DNA from 2 places in the Bacillus swezeyi genome. Region 1 is predicted to be linked to the other one. Evidence: riboswitches for the same ligand, from Rfam matches in the RefSeq annotation. Region 1 holds a riboswitch; the other holds the start of a gene.
The links. Region 1 has a riboswitch for lysine ahead of RBH91_RS18520 (amino acid permease). Riboswitches for the same ligand answer to the same signal wherever they lie in the genome.

Region 2: another riboswitch for lysine. It lies ahead of RBH91_RS15935 (aspartate kinase); the one in region 1 lies ahead of RBH91_RS18520 (amino acid permease).

Annotation. Positions count from the first base shown of each region.
Region 1 covers NZ_CP133085.1:3,701,558-3,709,631, forward strand. The annotation lists gene RBH91_RS18510 (FecCD family ABC transporter permease) at 1-77, opposite strand, end outside; gene RBH91_RS18515 (FecCD family ABC transporter permease) at 113-1,177, opposite strand; gene RBH91_RS18520 (amino acid permease) at 1,330-2,736, opposite strand; lysine riboswitch at 2,849-3,025, opposite strand; gene sspJ (small acid-soluble spore protein SspJ) at 3,198-3,341, opposite strand; gene RBH91_RS18530 (metal-dependent hydrolase) at 3,569-4,039, shown strand; gene RBH91_RS18535 (LTA synthase family protein) at 4,142-6,001, shown strand; gene RBH91_RS18540 (MDR family MFS transporter) at 6,203-7,654, shown strand; gene RBH91_RS18545 (aldo/keto reductase) at 7,703-8,074, opposite strand, start outside.
Region 2 covers NZ_CP133085.1:3,213,175-3,221,248, forward strand. The annotation lists gene RBH91_RS15925 (YslB family protein) at 1-311, shown strand, start outside; gene RBH91_RS15930 (site-2 protease family protein) at 451-1,449, opposite strand; gene RBH91_RS15935 (aspartate kinase) at 1,568-2,800, opposite strand; lysine riboswitch at 2,943-3,125, opposite strand; gene uvrC (excinuclease ABC subunit UvrC) at 3,190-4,962, opposite strand; gene trxA (thioredoxin) at 5,123-5,437, opposite strand; gene RBH91_RS15950 (electron transfer flavoprotein subunit alpha/FixB family protein) at 5,648-6,625, opposite strand; gene RBH91_RS15955 (electron transfer flavoprotein subunit beta/FixA family protein) at 6,674-7,447, opposite strand; gene RBH91_RS15960 (enoyl-CoA hydratase) at 7,479-8,074, opposite strand, start outside.

The sequences.
Region 1 (8,074 bases):
GCGATTCGTATTTCTCCCGTATTCATGCTGAGCAAGAATACCGCGATCGTCAGCACAGCCATGATCAGCATGACCATTGCTGCCCGGCTGCTTTTTTTCTTAATCGCCTCCATTAGAGCCCCCTCCTTTCCCGGCGGGCCAAATAGAGGAAGAATGGCACACCGACGAGCGCTGTAACCGCGCCGACAGGTGTTTCAAATGGAGGGTTGATCATCCGTGCCGCTATATCTGCATAAATGAGGAGCACGGCCCCCAACACAGCTGAACAAGGTATAATCCAGCGATAATCCACTCCGACTAAAAAGCGGGTGATATGGGGAATGATCAGACCGATGAAACCTATGGCTCCAGCTGCAGATACAGCTGCACCAGTCAGCAAAACAACGGAAATGATTCCGATCGTTTTGACTGTTTTTGTATATTGGCCAAGCCCTTTTGCCAATTCTTCCCCCAGGCTTAACACCGTAATCGAACGGGCGATGAAAAAGACAAGCGTCATGCCGAGCGCTGCTGCCGGAAGCAAAAGCTGGATGCTCAGCCATTTCATGCCCGCAATACCGCCGGCATACCAAAAGCTCATATCGCGCGCCACATCGAAGTGGATCGCAATGCTTGAGGAGATTGCGCTCAGGAAAGTTCCCACAGCCGTTCCCGCCAAAGCCAGCTTCACCGGAGAAAGGCCTCCTCTTGAAAACATCCCGACCGCAAAAACGATCGCGGCTCCAAAGCCTGCGCCGGCAAATGACCATATCATCAGACCGATCGATGAAATCCCTGGAAAAAAGGCAAAAGCGATGGCGATAGCAAAGGTTGACCCTTGTGTTACACTCATAATTTCCGGAGATGCAAGCGGGTTTCTCGTCATGCCCTGCATAATCGCGCCGGAGACGGCCAGACAGGCGCCGACGAGAGCCGCGCTGACCGTTCTTGGCAGCCTCAGCTCCTGTATAATTTGATGGGTCGTCATTTTCTCATTAAAATGAAAAAGCGCGTCCCAAACAGTGCCGAGTTTGATATCTGCCGCACCAAGCGCAATCGACAATGCCGCGCCAAAAAGCAAAAGCATCATCCCGGCCGCAAGGACAAAAACCGCTCCAAGGGGACGGCTAACCGGACGCTGTTCATTGTCCTGCTCATCCCCGCTGTTGATATGACGTATGTTTCTGTATGACCCCAATCGATGACATTCCTTTCATTCGATTTGCAATCGATAACGATTATCATTTTCATTCTATAGTATAACAGCCTTAAGCAAAATTTTTAATAAAAAATTTCGCTGAAATAAAAAAAGCAGCCGGTCTTCCACTGAAGATCCGGCTGGCCTGAAGCTTATGAAGCCTGATTTTGGCTGAACTTTTTATAGACGAACGGATAGATCGCAAGACCGACAAAAAACAGCCCGATTCCTAAAATAAAAGTGGTCCAGTCGGAAGTACCCGAAACAATCACCCATAAAGAATACGCAAGGGCGGCCAATGCGATGATACCGTCTCCTGTTCGCGATCCTTTCAGCTCATCATATGTGTCGCCTTTGAGGATCAGCTTCAAGCTGAAAATAGCAGCCACGAGATAAGGAACAAGGTAAGCAAGCGTCGCCGACGTTGTTAAAAACGTGAAGGCTTGACTGATCGTTCCCGAAATCGTTGAGAAGATAAAAATCTGTGACATCAGATTGGTGACGAGCAGAGAATTGACCGGGCTTCCTTTTTTGTTCGTTTTCGCAAAGAACGCGGGAAAATCGCCGGCCTTTGCTGCCTGATATGGAACCTCGGAACCGATCAAAATCCAGCCGAGCATAGAGCCGAACAAGGAAATGATCGCCAAAACCGCCATCACCACGCTGCCAAAGCCTCCGATAATCGCATGCAGCACATCAACGAACGGTTTATCTGAAGCCTGCAGCTGATCATGCGGGATGATCCCCATCGTAATTAAAGTAATGATCATATAAATGCTGAGGGCAATCAACAGCCCGGTAATCGTCGCACGTTTGACATCCCTCTGAGAGGATGCGCGCCCTGACAGGATAACGGCCGACTCGATGCCGACAAACGCCCACAGGGTTGAAATCGCTGCATTGTGAACCTGTCCTCCGAGTCCTAGGCTTTTGCCTTCTGATTCAATGGGAAAATAAAATGATTCAAATAAAGACACCTGAAAAACGAATAATCCAGCAACAATAAACAGGACGAATCCAAGCACTTTAGAAAAGGTTGTCAAAAAGTTAAGCTTTCCGGCTCCGTTTATACTAGAGACAAGGATAAAATGCGTGCCCCACAATAAAATCGTACAAACGATAAACGTCAAAAGCTGTCCAAGTGAAACGGAATGGCCGCCAAGTTCAAACAGCTCACGTCCGTCAGTTAAAATCGGCAGGAAAGTTGTCAAATAGCCGGCAAGGCTCGTGATGATGGCCACATTGCTGATCCAGCTTGCCACCCAGTAGCCCCACACCATTGTAAAGCCCGCAGCATTTCCTTTTTTACGATCTGAGAATAAGGCTCTTGCATAGCTTTGCGGCCCCGCTTTAAGATCTGGACGGCGAATCGATAAATGTCCGAATACAAGGGCGATCATTAACACGCCCGCACCCGTCACAAGCCATGCCGCCGTTACGCCGAACGGGCTCGCCGTCTGGGCGAGTGTGCTTGGGAGCATAAAAATTCCCGAGCCGACCATATTGCCGACAACAAATGCCGTAAGAAGCCAGAAGCCCCATTTTTTTGTCTGTTCCATAAGATTTAACCTCCGAGCATTTTATAAAAAATATGCCGGACCAGACCGTGAGATCATTTAAAATAAAAAAAGCATGAACAAAAGTCCATGCTAAATTAACATACACTCTTGATCCCCGGATAGCCCTCCGCGGGAAAACCCGCGGCAGTCCTGCACTTATTCAATGCAGGCCCAGCATAAAGAATGAATGGCTTCCTTATGCTTCGGCGCTGATGCCTTTTACACATGATCATAGACCCCATCGGCCTCACACGTGTGACTCATCATCCGCGCAACCTCTACCTCACTAGAGTTAAGAGTGAGGATTTATCACATATTCACTCCCGAAGGTTACCAGAGAAATATTGATCTGTCAAAGGGAAGTGATGGAAATCCGGATCAGCATGCTTTTGTGAATAGAAAAGGCCGCCTTTAGCGGCAGCCTTGGCGGATAGAATCAATTTCCATCCATCTATAGACGATTATCGGTTATTTTTCTTTTTGTTGACGGCCTCTTGCAGAGGATCTCCTTTTAACGCTGCACCTGCGTCTTGAAGCGCCCCTTGAATGGCACTTTGGTCTTTGGCTTTGCTTTTTCCTCTGTCTTTATTGAAGAGAAAACCCAAATGAATCACCTCTTTAATCATGTGATACAATGTTAATTTGGCTTTTCATTTAAAAATTATTCAAGATATCAATAAAAAGCTTTTTATACCGGCATCTTTTTAGATTATTCTGCTGAAAAAATTCAAAAAAGACGGCCTAAAGTTGTCAGAATCAGTCTTGATGGCCATTAGATCTCTTGATATAGTTTTCTTTAGGAATTTGTTATAGGTCTTAAAGGAGAAGCGATATGACAGGAAAAACACACATCATGGGGGGAGTCGCTTCTTGTACGGCTGTCGCTTATTTTTATGGATATGATCCAATATTGATGACGGCTTCGGGTACTCTTGGAGCATTAATACCGGATATTTGCCATACGAAAAGCAAAATAGGCAGGAGGCTTCCGATTTTATCAACACTGATCAGCTCCATTTTTGGACATCGGACATTTACACACAGCCTGCTCTTTTTGCTGCTTACCGCATTTGCAGCGCATTTATATTTAACTGATCAGAGCATACTTGTCGGACTGATGGCGGGAATGGCCAGCCATTTGCTCCTTGATGCAGGTACGACAAACGGTATCAAGCTTTTCTTTCCGTCCTCCATCAAGTTCCGCCTTCCGCTTTATATCAAGACGGGCGGGAAGGCCGAACAGGCTGTCTTGGCAGCCCTCACCATTCTTTCGTGTTATTTTATAGCCGGTTTAATGGCTTGAATTTCACGGTGTAATTGATTTGCCAGCCGAAGCTTTTTTTAGTAGTTTAAACTTAAAGTGTTTTATTGCGGGGCTTGATTATATGTGAGGAGCTATTGATAAATGAAGGAACAATTTTTCAAAAAGCAATGGTTTTTATGCTTATCGATTTTTTTCATGTGGATGAAAACATATTTCATTTACAAAATTGGATTCGATTTACAGATTGACAACTGGCTTCAGGAACTGATTCTGTTTTTAAACCCGCTTAGCTTTCTCATCCCTGTATTTGGCATCACCCTCTATTTCCGCGAAAAAACACAGCGCCTGTTTTTAATCGGGGCGAATGTTATACTGACGGGCGTTCTAATCTCAAACAGCATTTTTTATGGTTTCTATATTGATTTCATAACGATCCCCGTGTTGTTTCAAGCCAAAAACCTCGGGGGGCTTGGAAGCAGTTTTCAGGAACTGTTCGATCCGATGTTCATCGCTCTATTCTTTGATTTGGCGCTGCTCATTTGGCTGGCAAAAACCCGCAGAAGAACGGGGATCAAGCCATCTCCGAGAGCCGTCAAGATCTATTATATGGCAGCTGTCGGGATGACGCTTTTTAACATTGCTTTATCAGAACTTGAACAGCCAAGATTTTTAACTTATTCATATGACCGGGAAGTACTGGTGAAAAATATCGGGCTCTATCAATTTCATTTCCTTGACGGCATTTCACAAACATTTAATTTAACGCAAAAAGCGGTTGCCGATGAAAACAGCCTGGCGACGATCGAAAATTATACGAATGCCGACTACAGCAAGCCGAATCAGGATATGTTCGGGATCGCTAAAGGCCGAAACGTCATTTTTGTAACGCTTGAATCAACCCAGAACTTCGTCATTCATGAGAAAGTAAACGGGGAAGACATTACACCGTTTATGAATGATCTCATAAAAAAAAGCTATTATTTCGACCATTTTTATCAGCAGACAGAACAGGGTAAAACATCCGATTCTGAATTTATCGTCGCCAACTCGCTCTATCCTTCTTTGAGCGGTTCGGTATTTTTCACAAAAAGTGAGAATGAGTACAATTCAATGTATAAAACACTGGCGAAACATGACTACACCTCATCCGTTTTTCACGCCAATCATAAGAAATTCTGGAACAGGGACGTCATGTACAAATCTCTTGGAATTGACAGCTTTTTTGATGTCGAGCATTTCAATGTAACGCCTGAAAATTCAACCGGCTGGGGGCTGAAAGATGAGGAGTTTTTAAACCAGTCGGCCGATCTGATGAAGGATCTGCCACAGCCGTTTTACAGCAGCCTGATTACATTGACGAATCATTTTCCGTTTCAAATTGATGACAAGGATCAGCTGATTGATGAATATGATTCAGATAGTGAGGTTTTAAACCGTTATGTTACAACTGTCCGTTATCAAGATGAATCATTGAAACATTTCTTCGCGAAGCTGAAAGCAAACGGGCTCTATGATCAATCGGTCATCGTCCTGATGGGAGACCACTACGGAATTTCTGAAGCACACAATGAGGCTCTTGCACAGTTTTTAGGAAAAGAGGAAATGACTCCGTATGATACCGTCCAGCTCCAGCGGGTTCCGCTGATCATCCACATTCCGGGCATCACGGACAAAGACCCGCAAACGATATCTGATACGAGCGGACAAATGGATGTCAAACCGACATTGCTTCACCTGCTCGGAATTGATACAAAAGGCATGGTCCATTTCGGCAATGACCTTTTTTCTAAAGAGAGAATGCCTTTTGCCGTCTTAAGAAACGGAAGCTTTATCACCGATGACTATATTTACACGAAAAATATTTGCTACAGGCAAAAAACCGGAGAGATCATTGAAGATGCCAAGGGTAAATGCGGTCCTTTTGAAGAAAAAGCAAATGAGGAGCTTTCCCTGTCCGATAAAATCATCAATGGAGATTTGCTGAGATTTTATAAAAAATAGTGCGTTCCCCCTTAAAGCCGGCTCGCGCGCCCGCTTTAAGGGGCTGTTTAAATTGGGTGACGGATGGGTATTATATACCGAATATTTGAAATGAACTTGCGGTTTTGGAGCTCCTTCGTTACCCTGAAAAAGCAAGGATATTTCGAGTAGCGATTATTTCATAAAGTGTTATAAAAATATGATGATTAAGAAGGTTTTAAAATGAGTGAAACACAACATACAACAAATAAATTACCGATTGTAGCCGTCCTGATTACAGGGACTTTTATCGCGATTTTAAATCAGACGCTGCTGACGACGGCTCTTCCGCCGATCATGAAAGATTTAAACATTACACCCGGCCTTGCCCAGTGGCTGACGACGATTTTTATGCTCGTGAACGGAATCATGATTCCTGTTACGGCTTTTTTAATTGAAAAATTTACAACCAGAAAGCTGTTTATGGCAGCAATGGCTTTATTCACAGCGGGAACGCTGATTTGCGCTCTCTCCTTCAGCTTTCCTGTTTTGATAGTGGGACGAATCGTGCAGGCGGCCGGTGCAGGGATTATGATGCCATTGATGCAGACGGTGCTTTTATTGATTTTCCCGAAGGAAAAACGCGGCTCTGCTATGGGAATGGTGGGTCTTGTTATTGCCTTTGCCCCTGCGATCGGACCGACTTTGTCCGGCTGGATCGTCGATCGCTACCCATGGGAAGTGCTGTTTTATCTCTTGCTGCCATTCGCTATCATTGACATGATTGTCGCCTATTTTATTTTAAAAAATGTGACAGAACAAACATCTCCTAAGATGGATGTGCCTTCAATCATTTTGTCTTCTTTGGGTTTCGGCGGCATTTTATACGGCTTCAGCAGCGCAGGTGTTGTCGGCTGGACCGGCGTCGATGTGCTGATCGGCTTTGCTGTCGGAAGTGTCACACTTTTTTGGTTCATTTGGAGGCAGCTCCATTTAAAAGAGCCGATTTTAGAATTCAGGGTGTTTAAATACCCGATGTTTACGCTCGCCACTGTTATCGGCATGGTCGTCTTTATGGCGATGATCGGAGCGGCGACGATCGTCCCGATTTACATGCAGGATATGCGCCATTTCACCGCAATGGAATCCGGAATGATGCTGTTTCCGGGCGCTGTGGTGATGGGGCTGATGTCCCCGATTACAGGAAGAATATTTGATAAAATCGGCGCGCGCATCTTGAGCATCACCGGTTTAACAGCGATATTCGTTACAACGCTGTTATTAACCCACTTGTCCACAACAACTCCATTCGCCTATCTTTCCACGGTCTACGCGATTCGGATGATCGGGATGGGGATGGTGTTAATGCCTGTCACGACAGCAGGGCTGAACCAGCTGCCGCGCCATTTGATTCCGCACGGCACAGCCATGAATAACACGATGAGGCAAATGTCGGGATCGATCGGCACGGCTGTTCTGATTACCATCATGACACAGCGGGCGCTTGCCGATCCGGCTGGCCCCGGTTCAGATACGGCGATGATTCACGGAGTCAATCTGGCGTTTATGACCGCGGCTGCTTTATCCGGGATCGGATTGATCCTCTCATTCTTTATTAAGCAAAACCACCGCGGCCGTTTGGACGACCGCAGAAGAAAACAGGCGAAAAGCCGTCTCGTTCTTCACGAAAAATAAAAAATCCCGGGCTCTTTTATAGAACCCGGGATTTTTTTACGATTAAGATCATTCAAATCCTCTGTCCATTGTTTCAGGATCTGGACCTACACGCTCATCTTTGTTGAGCGCATTGATGTTTTCCACATCTTCTTTTGATAATTCAAAGTCAAAAATGTCGGCATTTTCAATAATGCGGTGTTCTTTGACTGATTTCGGGATGGTGACGACTCCGTTTTGCAGATCCCAGCGCAGAATAACCTGTGCAACGGATTTATTGTATTTATTAGCGATTTCAGTCAGCACTTCATGATCAAGCAGTTTCCCCTGCATGAGCGGAGACCATGCTTCCAGCTGGATGCCCTGCTTTTTGCAGTAATCTCTTAATTCGAGCTGTGTTAACCGCGGATGGAATTCAACTTGATTGACCATCGGTTTGAT
Region 2 (8,074 bases), 490 kb from region 1:
GAAAAAACCTTGCCCGCAAGTTCCCGCTCGATGCCTGGGAGGATATCCCTGCATTTTTTCATGACGCAAGCTGGGGAACGCTTACGATCGTTCATTCAAAAAAGCAGGAGCTTGAATTTGAACTTGAAGGGCTGCTGGTCTCAAACCGCCTCAAATATCAAAAAGAGCCTTGCTTTCAGCTTGAAGCCGGGTTTATCGCCGAGCAAATCCAGCTGATGAATGAGCATATCGCCGAATCGTATGAGCAGGTGAAAAAAAGAGCCGAAAAAGTTGTTTTGACTGTGAAATGGGATTTGAAAGACCCGGCATGATCAAGGAAGGGCTGCTGAAAATGAACAGCAGCCCTTTTTACCATAAAGTCTAAATTTCGCTATGTACGCAACCGGCTGCTAAAATGTCAGCAAATAATACATCCGCTTCATTTAAACTCCTCTAACGTCTATTTCTTCGTCATGCGGAACCTTGTTTTTTGTGTATGTGTTCTCTCGCTTTTTGAATAAATTGTTCTTCTATTTTGACAAGTAGTGTATGACGGTTAAAAATATCAGAATTTAATTCACTGATATAGAGCTCTTTTGCCTTATCATCATGATTGATGACGGCGCCTCGTTTCAGCTCATTTAAACGGTTGTCTTCTTTATCAGCCAGCTTTGAATACAGCTTCGCTGCTGCTTCTTTGTTATTTTCCATGAATAAATTCATTTCTTCTAAATAAACAATTGCGTTCAGTAAAGACCTTTTTTGTTTATTTCTAATTGAGCCAAGCCCTTTGTCTTCCAGTTCTTTCAATACATGTTGAAACATCTCAAGTTTTTTGCGGCTGCTCATATCAAACTCTATTTGTGCACAATATAAATAAAAAAACAACGCACTCAAGGAAGTCAGGCTCATTTTTTCAATCGAATCCGCCTTCACTTTATGCAGCTGCTCTCCCAATTCCTTCAGCAAAAAATCAAATGGCTTCTCTGTTTGATATGACAGCAATTCCACGTTCAGAAAATGCAGTTTTGCATAAAGCCTATTGGTTAAAATGAGCAATGCAGGCGGTCCATCTGTAAATAGCAGTGTAACAGCGCCTATTAAAAGTGAGAAAATACCAAAATATAAAGAGTATTCATGATGAGGTACAAAGTTCAGAAAGACAAATCCCGTCAAGAAACTTGTGATTGGGCCTCCCAAAAGGCTCACAACGGATTTTCCTTTTTCTTTTTGATACGTTTTTTTATTTTTAATGGATTCACCGTATAAAAAAACTGCGCCTCCAAAATATTTGTGTTTCCATCGACATGTTATTTTCCCATTTCTAAATATGATAAACGGCCCAACTGCCAGCCATTGAACATGATGCCTGACGATGCACCCGAAAAGGACGTGCCCCAGCTCGTGTACAACAATGCTGGCAATAATCGCTACAGCCACTGGACCTATAGTATGTATGAATCCAATCATAATATGATTCTATTCTCTCCTTTTGGCTCCTCATTATGGTAATGATAACATAAATTTGACATCCTTGAATTCCTTCCTTCAGACAAAAAAAGAAATCCTAGAGATGTCTCTAGGATTTTTAATTGGCAGTCATGCTTATTTTCGACAGTTCAAAAGCATCATGCAATGCTTCCACAGCTTTCACCATATCGCTTTCACTGATGACGGTGGAAACTTTAATCTCTGACGTGCTCACCATTTTAACCTGGATGTTTTTTTCGGCAAGAACCGCAAACATCTCAGCGGCCACACCCGGGTTTGAAATCATGCCGGAGCCGACGATCGACACTTTGGCAAGCCTGTTTTCCGTCTCAATCTGTTCGTAGTCGAGTGCGTCTTTGTACTCTTCAAGGACCTGCACCGTTCTTTGCAGATCTTCTGTTTTCACAGAGAATGAGATCGATGTTTTACTTATGCTTGTCACTGATTGAATGATGATGTCGACGTTGATGTTTTGTTTGGCAAGCGTTGTGAAAATCGTTGACAGCGTTGTCAAGCCGCTGGAAAGGCCGCATACTGTGATGCGTGTAATTTGATCTTCAAACGCAATTCCTCTTACGATTAAATTCTGCTCCATGGATGATTCCTCCTCGATTAATGTGCCCGCTTCTTTTTCCGTGCTTGAACGAACTTCCAAAGGCACCCGATAGTTCTTTGCAAATTCAACTGCTCTCGGATGCAGGACGCCCGCTCCGAGATTGGCAAGCTCCAGCATTTCATCATAGGAGATTCCTTCAAGCTTTCTGGCGGTTTTGACATAGCGCGGATCTGTTGTGAAGACCCCTGGCACGTCTGTGTAAATATCGCATTTATCGGCTTTCAGTGCAGCGGCGAGGGCAACGGCTGTCGTATCTGATCCGCCTCTGCCAAGCGTTGTGATTTCCCCTTCGTCCGTAACACCTTGAAATCCTGCGACAACAATGATTTTTCCTTCTTTCAGACGCTCTTTCAGCTTTGCTGTTTCAATATTGGTAATCCTTGCATTGCCGTGGATGTTTTCGGTTTGGATGCCGGCCTGCCAGCCTGTATAGGAAACCGCATCATATCCCTTTTCCTGTAATCCCATTGTTAAAAGAGAAATCGTCACCTGCTCTCCGGTTGTCAGCAGCATATCCATTTCCCGCCGGCTCGGCTGTTCAGCCATTTCTTTGGCAAGTGCGACAAGGGAATCCGTCGATTTTCCCATTGCAGAAACGACGACGACAACGTCATGTCCCCGCTGTTTTTCTTCGATGACCCGGCTTGCAACGTTTACTATTTTTTCCACTGACCCTACGGAAGTTCCGCCGAATTTTTGGACGATGAGACCCATCAATACCACCCTTTTTGTTTTCGTGCGTGTTTATGTATGAAGAGGAAAGCTTGATCTGCGGCTTGTACGGTTTTAGCATACAAAAAAGCAATGAGAGAATTCCCTCATTGCTTTAACCAACAAAAATGCCGATGATCTTAAACAACGAGATAGCCCTCCAAGAAAATGATTTTCTTGACAGCCTTACATTTATTCAATGTAAAGCCAGCAGATAAAACGAATGGAATTTTTACCCGCTTCGGCGACGCTCCCCTTTCAGCTTTCTTCTTTGAAATCCATCTTTCTCCGAAAGCTTACTGTTGAAGTTCGCACCTCTATCTTCACCATATCACACGATCTTATTATGAAATTAGTACAAATTCTATCAGATTCTTTTTAAAAATTCAACATTATTTTTTTAAAGCCTCCGCAATCAGCTGCGCGGTTTTCAACGGAATCCCGGCCTTGTGGATATCTTCAGCGCTCGCTTCCTTCATTTTTTTGACAGAACCGAAGTGTTTTAAAAGCATCTTTTTCCGCTGCTCACCGACGCCCGGAATGCCGTCAAGCACCGATTGAAAAGCGCTTTTTCCCCTCAGCTGCCTGTGGAAGCTGATGGCAAACCGGTGCACTTCATCCTGAATGCGCTGTAGCAGATAAAATTCCTGGCTGTTCCGTTCAAGTTGAACGATCTCAAGCGGATCGCCGATCAAAAGGTTCGATGTTCTGTGCTTGTCATCTTTCACCAAACCGGCGACCGGGACATCGAGATTCAGCTCATTTTCCAGCACATCGACGGCAGCGGAAACCTGGCCTTTACCTCCGTCGATCAAAATCAAGTCTGGAAGCGGCAGATTGTCTTTCAGCACCCTCGTATATCTTCTTCTGATGACTTCGCGCATTGAACCGTAGTCGTCCGGTCCCGCTACTGTCTTGATCTTATATTTCCGGTACTCTTTTTTATGCGGCTTTCCATCGAGAAATACAACCATTGCCGATACAGGGTCCGTTCCTTGAATATTTGAATTATCAAATGCTTCAATTTTGTACGGCGTGTAGATGCCCAGCGCTGTGCCGAGCTTTTCAATCGCTCCGATCGTCCGCTCCTCATCCCGTTCGATGAGTGAAAACTTCTCTTTCAAAGCGAGCTTTGCGTTTTTATGGGCAAGGAGAAGCAGGTCTTTCTTCGCTCCCCTTTTCGGCTGGCGGACTTTCACGTCCAGGAGCTCCTCAATCATCTCTTTGTCAACGCTGTCCGGCACCAAAATTTCTTTTGGAAGGAAGTGATTGTTTTTCGAATAGAATTGACCCATGAATGTCAAAAATTCTTCATCCGCTTCCCTGTATAGAGGAAACAAGCTGACATCTCTTTCAATGAGCTTCCCTTGCCTGATAAAAAAGACCTGAATGCACATCCAGCCTTTGTCATACGAGTAAGCAAATACATCGCGGTCGAGCATATCGTTCATCGTCATTTTCTGCTTTTCCATCGTTGACTCGATATGGGCAATCTGATCGCGGTATTCCTTCGCTCTTTCAAACTGAAGATTTTCAGAAGCTTCGAGCATTTTGGCTTCAAGCTCTTTCTTGACTTCGTTGTAGCCGCCTTTTAAAAAGCGGGTGATTTCTTCGGTGAGCTGTCTGTTTGTCTCCTCAGATACATCATAGACGCATGGTGCCAGACATTGCCCGAGGTGATAGTACAGACAGACGCGGTCGGGCAGCTTTGCGCATTTTCTGAGCGGATACAGACGGTCTAGCAGCTTTTTCGTCTCCCTTGCGGCCTGGACGTTCGGATACGGGCCGAAATAGCGGCCTTTGTCTTTTTTGACATTCCGCGTGACGATCAGCTTCGGATGCCGCTCATTCGTGATTTTGATAAACGGATAGCTTTTATCGTCTTTCAGCATCACATTATATTTAGGGTCATACTTTTTGATTAAATTCATTTCAAGAATCAGCGCTTCGATATTCGAGGATGTGACAATGTATTCAAAGTCTTCGATTTCGCTGACAAGCCGCTGTGTTTTTGCATCATGGGAGCCGCTGAAATAGGAGCGGACCCGGTTTTTTAATATTTTTGCTTTCCCGACGTAGATCACGGTCTCCTGCCTGTCTTTCATCAAGTAGCAGCCCGGCTGATCAGGCAGAAGGGCAAGCTTTTCTTTGATTTTTTTGTTCATCAAAAATCCTTCCTTGTTTCGGCGTTTTTCCATATTTACAGTTTACCATGACCGACCACATGTTCTCCACAATTGAAGGTGTCCCTTAGGCTATTAGAATACGCTGTTTTTGTAAGAAAAAAGCGATCCCTCTGGAATCGCCCTTTACTCGGTCTCTATTTTACAAATGCTTGTTGACTAGTTCTTCAAGCGCTTCTTTCGGTTTGAACCCGACAGATGTTTCAACCACTTCACCGTCTTTTAGTATGAGTAAAGTCGGGATGCTCATCACACCGTATTTGCCGGCAGTTTCTTGGTTTTCGTCAACATCAATTTTGACGATTTTCAATTTGTCTCCCATTTCTTGATCCAGCTCTTCTAGAACAGGCGCAATCATTTTGCAAGGTCCGCACCAAGGAGCCCAAAAGTCGGCAATAACTACGCCTTCGCTTGTTTCATTTGAAAATGTTTGATCAGTTGCTTTTACGATAGCCATTCTTTCATTCCTCCAATTGTGAAATTATGCTTTTTAGTATAGCATCTCCCTTTGGTTCACGCTAACATAATGCTTGAGTATACGTTTCCCTATCTTGCAGTGTTTTACACATCGAATGTATCGCCCATGAGCAGGGCACATACCCCATTTTATTTGCTGCTCCAACTAAATGTGCCGATTAAAAAAGCCGGCGATCAGGCCGGCTTTTTTTCAAGTGTTGACACTCAGCTTTTTAAATTCTTCTGTCAGCAGCGGGACGACCTCAAACAAATCTCCGACGATGCCGTAGTCGGCAATTTTGAAAATGTCAGCTTCCGGATCTTTGTTAATGGCGACGATGATTTTGCTGTTTGACATCCCAGCGAGATGCTGAATCGCACCTGAAATGCCGCAGGCAATATAAAGTTCGGGTGTGACGACCTTTCCGGTCTGCCCGATTTGCAGCGAGTAGTCGCAGTAATCGGCATCACAAGCTCCCCTTGAAGCTCCTACTGCACCGCCGAGCACATCGGCAAGTTCCTGAAGCGGCTTGAATCCGTCTTCGCTTTTCACGCCGCGTCCTCCGGCAACGATGATTTTCGCTTCTGACAAGTCGACGCCTTCAGACGTTTTTTTGACGACATCCTTGATCACCGTTCTGATGTCCTGAATATCGACCTCGATCTTTTCCACCGTTCCAGTCCGTGTTTCATCTTTGGCAAGCGGTGCAATATTATTCGGTCTGATCGTTGCGAAAATCAGTTCATCTTCAGAGATGATCCGTTCGAACGCTTTTCCAGAGTAGATCGGTCTTGTAAACACAATATTTCCGCCTGTCACACTGACATCGATCGCATCGGAAATCAACCCTGTTCCCAAACGGGCTGCCAGCTTTGGAGATAAGTCTTTTCCCATTGACGTATGTCCGAAAATGACTACATCCGGGCTTTCGCTTTCAAGTATCGGCAGAAATGCTTGGACGAAACCGTCAGATGTATAGTTTTTCAGAAGCGGGTCTTCGGCGGTCCGCACTTGATCGGCGCCATAATGAATCAGCTCAGCGGCCTTATTTGAAACGCTTTCACCGAAAAGGACTCCAATGACCTCTCCCCCTTCGGCAATCGTTTTTCCAGCGGCGATCGCTTCAAAAGTTACATTTCTTAATGAACCGTCCCGGCATTCTCCCAGTACGAAAACTTTTTTGCTCATATCCTTTTCCCCCTGTATTTTAATGACCGTGTTGATTCTCCCCTTGCTTCAAATGACCTTTGCTTCGCTTCTCAGCAGTGAAACGAGGTCTGATGCCTGCTGTTCCGGCTCTCCTTCTAGGATTTTTCCGGCTTCTTTTTTCGGAGGCAGGAACCGCTCAATTGTTTTTGTTTTCGCGGCTACATCATCCTCGTCTATATCCAGATCGTCCAGCTCCAGTTCTTCAAGCGGCTTTTTCTTCGCCTTCATGATTCCCGGAAGAGAAGGGTAGCGGGGCTCATTTAATCCCTGCTGGGCGGTGGCGGCGATCGGCAGAACGGTTTGGATCACTTCAAGATCGCCTTCTGCATCTCGTTCCGCTTCAACATCTCTGCCGTCTACAGTCAGCTTTGTAATCGTTGTGATGCATGGAATGCCGAGCAGTTCAGCCAGACGCGGCGCCACTTGTCCAGAGCCCCCGTCGATCGCCACATTGCCGCCGAGAATGATGTCGTATTCCCTGTCTTTTAAATAGTGGTAAAGAATGGATGAAGCCGTGTATTGATCAGCCTCTTCCAGATCGTCTTCGATATTGATCAAAACGGCTTTGTCGCACCCCATCGCAAGCGCCGTCCTGAGCTCTTTTTCAGATTCTTCTTCACCGACTGTGACAACCGTAATCTCTCCGCCGTGCTTCTCCTTTAATTGAAGCGCTTCTTCAATCGCGTATTCATCGTACGGATTGATGATGAATTCCGCCCCGTCCGTGCTGATTTCCCCTTGTTCAATCTGAATTTTTTCCTCTGTGTCAAACGTGCGTTTCATCAAGACATATATGTTCATGTTCTTTTCATCCCCTTTGTTTTCACGCTTGTTAATTCCCTTTAAAATGCGGCTTCCGCTTCTCAAGAAAGGCTTGAATCCCTTCCTTTGCATCTTCAGATTGGAACACTTCACCGAAGTGCTTGCCTTCAAGCTTCAGGCTGCCTTCATAAGAATAGACTTTACCGGAGTTCAAAAGCTCAATAACAAAGGCAAGTGTCTGCGGGCTTTTTTCCGCAAATTTATGAGCCAGCTCTTTTCCCTTCTGCAGCACTTGATCCTCATCCGCCGCCAAAATGGTGACAAGACCGTATTCAAAGGCTTCTTTTCCGGAGATCGGTTCAGATGTTCCGATCATCTCAAGAGCTTTAGCCGTCCCCACATATTTCGGAAGACGCTGTGTACCAGCAAAACCCGGAATGATGCCGAGGTTCAGTTCGGGAAGGCCGAGTTTTGCGTTTTCTTCGGCAATCCGGATGTGGCAAGCCATCGCCAGCTCAAGACCGCCTCCAAGAGCAGCCCCGTGGATGGCGGCAATGATCGGCTTTGGAAAAGACTCTACTTTTTCAAATATTTGCTGGCCTTTATCAGCGAGACCGGCATAATCAGATCCATCCATCAATGAAGTGAATTCCTTAATATCTGCGC